Regions from separate parts of the Exiguobacterium sp. s26 genome, predicted to be linked through region 2. Evidence: a T-box and tRNA genes for the amino acid it is inferred to sense, from the RefSeq annotation. Region 2 holds a T-box; the other holds one or more tRNA genes.
What was found. A T-box is a leader RNA that pairs with one kind of tRNA and senses whether it is charged. The one in region 2 lies ahead of argS (arginine--tRNA ligase), so its partner is inferred to be a tRNA-Arg.
Positions count from the first base shown of each region.

Region 1: it encodes a tRNA-Arg, which carries the amino acid that the T-box ahead of argS (arginine--tRNA ligase) is inferred to sense. The anticodon was not compared.

Region 1 covers NZ_JACSLS010000001.1:274,324-278,533, reverse strand. Annotated here, with positions in the region: gene KNP82_RS01400 (sugar-binding transcriptional regulator) at 1-542, opposite strand, end outside; gene KNP82_RS01395 (glutaredoxin family protein) at 652-909, opposite strand; gene KNP82_RS01390 (RNA polymerase factor sigma-54) at 911-2,053, opposite strand; tRNA gene KNP82_RS01385 (tRNA-Arg) at 2,177-2,249, shown strand; gene clpP (ATP-dependent Clp endopeptidase proteolytic subunit ClpP) at 2,401-2,976, shown strand; gene KNP82_RS01375 (hypothetical protein) at 3,016-3,456, opposite strand; gene KNP82_RS01370 (DUF2179 domain-containing protein) at 3,520-4,035, opposite strand; gene KNP82_RS01365 (hypothetical protein) at 4,131-4,210, opposite strand, start outside.
Region 2 covers NZ_JACSLS010000005.1:40,887-45,096, forward strand. Annotated here, with positions in the region: gene KNP82_RS09330 (YajQ family cyclic di-GMP-binding protein) at 1-194, shown strand, start outside; gene KNP82_RS09335 (metallophosphoesterase family protein) at 191-769, shown strand; gene argS (arginine--tRNA ligase) at 808-2,490, opposite strand; T-box leader at 2,543-2,755, opposite strand; gene KNP82_RS09345 (GGDEF domain-containing protein) at 2,910-4,210, shown strand, end outside.

The DNA.
Region 1 (4,210 bases), on a different contig from region 2:
CCGAGTCCGCCGCGTGCCGGCACGAAATGCATCGGCCGTTCTTTTTTATCGGGCGACATCATGGCCGCAACCGATGCCATCGTCGTCCCGCCTGTGACCGCGATGATATTGTCGTCCGGTGCCAGTCTCGCTTTCAGTTGCGTGACGGCGGCCCGACCGATATCTCGCTGGACCCAGAACGTCTCGTCGGAATCACCCGGTACGATGACGACTTGGCGAACGCCTAGTTTGCGCTCGAGTTCTCGTGCGACTTCCGAGATGCCTAGGATCTCTCCCATGACCTCGTGCAAGTCCCGGAGAACGTTTCGGCCCGATTCCGTAAGGGAAATACCTTGAGTAGCGACCATCAATAGACCTTGGTCTTTCAAGAAGTCGACTTCTCGTCTTAGGATTCGTTCCGTCAGCCCGAGGCTTGTGGCCAATGTCCTGCGGCCGATCGGCTGCATCAAACGGACATAATGTAAGATATCGTAACGATGTCGGAGCGTATCGAGCATGTCGGGAACGATTTGCTTCTGAACTTGAATCAGCTGCTGGATCATACTCATTCCCCCTCGACTTAAAGCATGGACAATTTTTGTCCCACTTTTATATTTGCGTCCCACCGCTACGACTTCATCTTATCAATCACCTTTCCGTCTTGCAACCCCTTCAAACGTTTTTTTTCGATGTAAGCGTATACTTAACAAAATCTTCAACTTTACTGTCATCGTATCGACCTTGACTAATGACACGTCCCTCGTGTAAGACGACAGGGATCTCAAACAAGTATTTCGCCTCGAGTTCTTCGTTGCCGGTGATGTCGATCTGCTCGAGCTCGAACGGATAGTCTTCCATGAGCCATTCGAGCATGACGATTGCCTCCTCGCAAAGCGAACAGTTGGCACGGCGGTATAACGTCAGGACCATGTCAGTCCCCTCCTTTCCATAGTTGTCGTTCCCGCTCCCGCGAGTTTCCAAAACCGAGCGCCTCCCGATAGTTCGCCACGGTCCGTCGTGTCACCGTATAGCCGAGCCGGTCCAGCTCGCGCATGAGTGCGGCATCGCTCAGCGGCGACGTCTCTTGTTGAATCAGTTCGGCGAGCGCCTTCTTCACCATGAACGGCGATTGCCCGTGCGTCGCCCGGACGAAAAAGTGACGCCACGCCATCACGCCGCCTTCGGTCGTCACGTACTTGCCTTGAATCGCCCGGCCGACGGTCGACTCGTGCTTGCCGATTTGTTCGGCGACTTCTTTTCGCGTCAACGGATGCAAGACGAGCTTCCCGTCCAACCAATCGCGTTGGCGTTCGGCGATGACGGCCCACACCGATTTAAGCGTCGCGTTCCGCATCTCGAGCGTCTCGTGCCACCATTTCGCCTCGCGATCGTCCCCGACCCGAGCCGCATCGAGCGTCGGGCTGAACCATGTCGTCACGAGCTCACCGTCACGACGGACGACTTCAAGTTCCGGGACGACGGGTTCGGTTCCTTCATATAATAATGGCGTCTTCGGGAGTGTCGCCACGATACGCGTCGCCCGTTCGTACTCAGCAACCGAGATGTCGAGTCGTCCCGGGATGTCATCAAGGTTCGCGTCGAGCGCCTCGAACACGTCCAAGACGAGTGGGTCGTCATGTTCAATCGCATGCCGATATTGGCAGTCGCGCTCATTCTTCGCCCCAATCCCTGTCGGTTCTAGAAACAAGAGCGCCTGGCGCGCCGCCTCAATGTCCGCCACATCGACCTCGAAACGATGGGCGAGCACGAAGTCGCTCTCCGGTAGCAGACCACGATGGTCGAGCGCGAGGACGAGCCGTTTCTGGAGCGCGCGCTGGGCCTCAGTCCCGCTCCCTTCCTCGATTTGCTCGAACAATCGCTCCTCGAACCCACTCGCCGTATCGGCTACCCATTCGACCGCACCGCTCCCCGTGGCGATGCATGGATTGCGTCGAGCCAACCGGCCGAGCTGAAAGGCGATCGCGGTCCGGTCCGCCTCGAGAATCGGCAGCCGCCGAACCATATCCTGGGTCAGCTGTTGTGTTTGAAGTTGTTGCTGTTCTTGCCGTTGCATCGGTCACACCCCTCTCGCTTCCTATTGTATCGAACAGCGGGAAATCGCGCTCAAAAAAAAGTGAGCCGAACAGGATTGCTTTTTTAAAAAAACAAATGTATAATAAATCGTGTCAGAGAACATGCACCCGTAGCTCAGGGGATAGAGCACTGGTTTCCGGTGCCAGGTGTCGGGAGTTCGAATCTCTCCGGGTGTATCACAGCAAGAGGTCAGGCATATGCCTGGCCTCTTTTGTCGTTTTAGAATCGTCAAACCGTGGAATAGGTCAAAAACGATGACTATCGTTTGACCAACATTGACTATAGCGGTATGATATGTTTACAACCTACATAAAGGAGGCAGATTCAATGTTAATTCCAACAGTTATCGAACAAACAGGTCGCGGGGAACGCGCGTACGATATTTACTCACGCTTGCTCAAGGACCGCATCATCTTGCTCGGAAGTGCAATCGACGACAACGTCGCCAACTCGATTGTCGCCCAGCTTCTCTTCCTTGCAGCCGAGGACCCAGATAAGGACATCTCACTTTACATCAACAGCCCGGGTGGTTCGATCACTTCCGGAATGGCGATTTATGACACGATGAACTTCATCAAGCCGAACGTGTCGACGATTTGTATCGGAATGGCCGCATCGATGGGTGCCTTCTTGCTCCAAGCCGGTGAACAAGGCAAACGCTTCGCGCTTCCGAACGCAGAGATCATGATTCACCAACCGCTCGGCGGTACGCAAGGTCAAGCATCGGATATCAAAATCCATGCCGAACGCATCATCAAGATGCGTGAGAAATTGAACCAAATCATGGCCGATAACACAGGCCAGCCGCTTGAAGTCATCGAGCGCGACACAGAGCGCGACTACTTCATGTCAGCTGAACAAGCGAAAGACTACGGTCTCATCGACAAAGTCATGACGCGTTAATGACGCAACCCCATTCTCCTCGGAGAATGGGGCTTTTGTTTACTCTTTGACCTCGACCCCGAACACATAGCGGCTATCGCCTTGCGGCCAATCCCCGCCCGTCTCGAATACATAGACGCCCGGCTCGTCTGGCACGACCGGTTCAGCCGGGACAAGTTCCCCATCGACGAGTTGATGGAACGAGGCGTTCGACGGCTCGGCGTGGAACTCGACATCAATCTCGGCACCCGCTTCGACCGGCACGAGCTGTAGGTCATCCGCCTCCGGCAGAGTGTGGTCCTCGCATACCGCCTCGCCCCCGTCCGACCAACAGAATGTCGACTGTTTCACTTCCGCGGTCACGGTTCCGACCCGGACCGTCGGGAGCGGTGGTTTCAGTGACGACTCCGAGTTCCAAAACGAGGTGGCGTACAACGCCCCACCGACCACGAGCAACCCAATCACAACAATCCATAATCCTTTTCGTCTCAACCCGCTCATCCCCTTTGTACGTCTATTCCCCGTCCTACGAAAAAAACGACCCACTTTCGTGAGTCGTCCTGTTCATTTTGGGCGTCGGAGCCCTTTCATCATATAGCCGCCTTTAAAGTCGATTGGATCGAAAGCGACGAGGAACGCCTTCGGTTCATACTCCTCGACCATCTGGCGCAAATCTTTCATCCGTGTCCGCGCTGCCAAGACATCGAGACGATAGCGGATGCCGTCACGTCCCTGCCCTTGGTAGTGTGTCACCCCGTAGCCGCTGTCGCGCATCTTCTGGATGAGCTCGGCCGGGAACTCTTGTGTGTGGACTTGAATCATATTGTAGCCGATCGCAAGTTTCCGCTCGACGTAACCGCCGACGAGAATCCCAAGTCCGAAGCCGACCGCATAGACGATCATCCCGAGTGTCGTCAAATCTTGGAACACGATGCCGAGCGCGAAGATATAGATAAGCGTCTCAAGCGTACCGAACAGCCCCGCAATCATCGTTTTTCCTTTGACGAGCATGATGGTACGAAGCGTCAGCACCGGTACATAGACGAGTTGTAATACTAGGATGAGCAAGATTTGCCCCATTGGAACGACCTCCATTCGAATTCAATACAACCACTATTTCAAATTTCAGGGCCGGATGCAACCAAAAAAGGCTGACCGGAGTCAGCCTTTCGCAATTATTTGTCTAAGTTATCAACGCTCGTGAGCAGTTCATAGTCTTTACGGATGACCTGATAGATGGCATTCGTGTCGCCTG
Region 2 (4,210 bases):
AGAGCGGCATCGATAAAGACGATGCAAAAAAAATTAACAACGCCATCAAAGAATCAAAACTGAAAGTGAAGTCACAAATTCAAGACGATCAAATCCGTGTGACAGCCAAGTCGCGCGATGACCTTCAAGCCGTTATGCAGCTCGTCCGTGAGCTCGAATTGTCCGTCGATGCCCAATTCACAAACTACCGATGAAACTCGCCATCATCAGTGACCCACATGGTTCGTTTGATGATTTGAAAGCCGTGCTCGAGTCGGTCCGCCGCGAGACGGAGCACATCCTTTGCCTCGGCGATCTGTACGAGTGTCATATCGGTAAGAAACGGCGCAACGAGCGCTTCCATGAAGTGTCCGATGTCGTGACGTACGACCCTGACTACGAGGCGCTCCTCACCTTCCCGAGTCTGCGCGGCAATCAAGAGGAACGGATTGACGAGGTACTCGTCGTGTCGCATCCGGTCAAGACACGAATCGCCTTATTACCGGAGCAGACGACGCTCGATGAGGCGCTATTCTTGCATGGACACCAAGTGAAATGGAGTCCGGACTGGGAACCGCTTGTCGAGAAAGGGAAGTATCCGCTCGTCTTTATCGGACACAGCCATATTCCGGGGATTTACCGGAAAGGCCGCTCGATTCCCTGGGAAATCGGACAGCCGTTCGTCCTAAAGAAAAAACGTTACGTCATCAACGTCGGCGCCGTCATCTTCGACCGGGAGTGGTGTCTGTATGACACGAAATCTCGGACGGTCACGCGGATGAAAGCATAAGAGAAGGGACCCCACGAAACGGGTCCCTTTTGTCGTCCTTACATTTCTTCTGGAGCTTGAACACCGATCAAACGGAGTCCTTCCGTCAATACGATCGTCACCGCTTTGACGAGGGCGAGACGTGATTGTTTGCCTGCATCTTCTTCAAGGACACGGACATGACCGTAATACTTGTTGAACGCTTGCGCCAAATCGAGCACGTAACGGCTAATGATCGATGGTTCGCGGCGTTCGTGGGCACGTGTGATGACGTGCGGGAACGCGTTGAGCATCGTCACGACGCCCCACGTGTGGTCGTCGTTTGCGCCAGTGAACGTCGAGCCGTCATAGTTGCCTTTACGAAGGAGCGAGTTCGCACGCGCGTTCGTGTACTGCACGTACGGGCCCGTCTCGCCTTCGAATTTGAGCATGCTATCGAGGTCGAACTCGATGTTGTTGATGCGTTCATTCTTCAAATCGTGGAAGATGACCGCGCCGACACCGACCATGCGTGCCACGTCGTCCGCGTTCGCAAGTTCCGGGTTCTTCTGAGCGATGTTCGCTTGTGCTTTCTCGATTGCTTCTTTGAGCACTTCCTCGAGCAAGACGATGCGACCTTTACGTGTCGACATCTTCTTCCCTTCTTGCAAAATCAAGCCGAACGGCACGTGATGCATGCCATCGACGAAGTCATAGCCGAGCTTGCGCAACACTGAGAACAGTTGTTTGAAGTGAAGCGCCTGCTCGCCGCCGACGACGTAGTTCGCCTGGACGAAGTTGTACGTCTCATGACGATAGACGGCAGCTGCCAAGTCGCGTGTCGCATAAAGCGTCGCGCCGTCTTTCTTTTTGATCAAGCATGGTGGCAAGTTCTCGTCCTCGAGTGAGACGACCATCGCCCCTTCACTTTCGACGAGAAGGTTTTTCTCTTCGAGCATGGCGACGACGCGGTCCATCTTGTCGTTATAGAACGCTTCCCCGTTAAAGCTGTCGAATTCGACACCGAGGAGGTCATATACTTTTTGGAACTCTTCGAGTGATTCTTCGCGGAACCACGTCCAAAGCTCAGTCGCTTCCTCGTTGCCGTCTTCGAGTTTCTTGAACCACGCACGGCCTTCGTCCTCAAGTTCCGGTTGTGTCTTCGCTTCTTCGTGGAAATGGACGTAAAGCTTCAAGAGCTCAGCAATCGGATGTGCCCGGACCGCTTCCTCGTCGCCCCATTTTTTATAGGCGACCATCAGTTTACCGAACTGTGTGCCCCAATCCCCGAGGTGGTTGATGCCGACGACGTCATAGCCGTTTTTACGGGCGATTTGGTTGATGGCATTCCCGATCACCGTTGAACGAAGGTGTCCCATCGAGAACGGTTTGGCGATGTTCGGTGACGAGAAATCGGTGACGATTGTCTCGTTGCGTGTCGCATGCGTCGCATAGTCCGCTTGTTCATCGAGCACCGTGTTGATGATTTCTTGTGAGACGACGTCACGGCTCAAGAAGACGTTCACATACGGGCCGGCCGCCTCGACTTTCGTGAACAACTCGTCGTTCAAGTCGTTTGCGATATCCGTCGCGATCATGACCGGTGCTTTACGATAGGCTTTCGCAAGTTGGAAACACGGGAAAGCAAGGTCCCCGTGTGCCTCATGTTTCGGTTTTTCAATCAATGCTTCAATCTGGTCGAGCGTCAACTCGTCCCCGATGACACGGGACAAGGCTTCCGCATATTTGCGTTCATAACTCATTCTAATTCCTCCTTATCATTTGTTCATAAAAAAAACGCCCTTTGCACAGATGCAAAGAGACGGGATGGCCCGCGGTACCACTCTTCTTGCCTGCTTGACGCAGACCGCTTTATCGGTGATAACGGGGGTCCCCCGGCTACGCCTACTCAAGTTCGGATAGCATCTCAAAAGTGCGTTTCGCGATGTTTGTCAGCCTAGGCTCTCACCAATCCCTAGGTCGCTTTGTTGACGGAACGATCGTTACTCTCTTTTTCATCGACTTTCGTCTATGTGGTTGAAAAGCAATTTCATTATAGAGGATATTTCATATAGACTCAATGCTAGAATTCCGCCATTATGATGGATAGGCAGGACTCAGGCGTGATTGTGCCGAATCTCCTACCATACATAATTGAATTTTTCCCACATAGGAGGGAACCATGAACCATTTCCGCAAGATGTCCGTCCTTGGTTGGAGTATTTGGAGTATGCTATTCGGTTTGACGCTCATCTTGTTCGCTACAGGCGTATTGAACATGCCGGCCATCGAGCCGTTACCGTTCATCTTGATCGCGTTGCTCGTCATTATTTTTCAAATGGACTCCATTGAACGGAAAGGCGTCTACTTTACCTTTTCAGAAAGTATCGTCTTAATTATTTTTTTATTCTTTGATTTTGAGACAGCGCTGTTCGTCAATCAGATTGGACTACTCGTCTTCCAGTTCGTCAACTTGAAACCGCGCGTCGCGCTTCGACGGTTCCGTTTTACGTATCCGTGGAATGCCATCACGTCATTTTTGGAAATCGCCATCCCGGCCAGTGTCTACTTGGCACTTGGTGGTGTGACCGGTCTCGGATTCTATTCCCAAGACTCGTTCCTTCCGCTTGCCGGTTTGATTATTGCCATCATTTTGAACACGGTCGTCCAAAAGTATCAAGTCGGCTGGTGGTTCCGCGTCGACATCCCGGTCCGTGACTTTTTAAGCATCGCGTTTTACACGTATATCGTCAGTCTCGTCTTCATTTTGGCGGCCTCGCTCTTCCGAGAGACGAACTTGCTCGTCGTCAGCAGTATCGCCGCCGCACTCACGTTCTTTATTAAGCGACTCATCATTCAAAAAGGTCGACAAGACGCCTTCAAATCGTTGATTGAACAATATGATGAAGCAAAAGAAGCCGTATCGCTATCGCAAAGCGAGGCACAAGCCATCGAAGTGTTCCTCAGTCAATGTGAGCGACTCAACGAGTACGATGAAGGGTACGTCGAGTTCAAACTGTTTGATCGCACACTTTACTTTGATTTGAAGACGCGCCAGCCGATCGATCGCCATGTCGTCTTTGAATTACTCGATGCAACCTATCCGAACGAAGCCTCGGTCGAGTACGAGATGCGCTTCGAATGGGACGCCCCGCTGTCGAACGAATTTAATGAAGACTATCATAGCTTCATCTCGGTCCGTTCCGAGGAAATCGAAGGAATCCGCACGTGGATTGTGATGACGGGCGAGCACGTCTATGGCTATCCGCCCATCATTCAACGCGAGATTGTCAAACTGCTCAAGTCGTTCAATCGGACGATCAGTCGTTGTCATGAACGCGACCGCCTCTATACCGAGAGCCGGACGGACAGCTTGACGCTGCTTGCCAATGCGCGGGCTTTTTATGAATACGGGATTCAACAGATCTCGGACGGCTCGATGTATCCGATTTCCGTCGCGATGCTCGATATCGACTTCTTCAA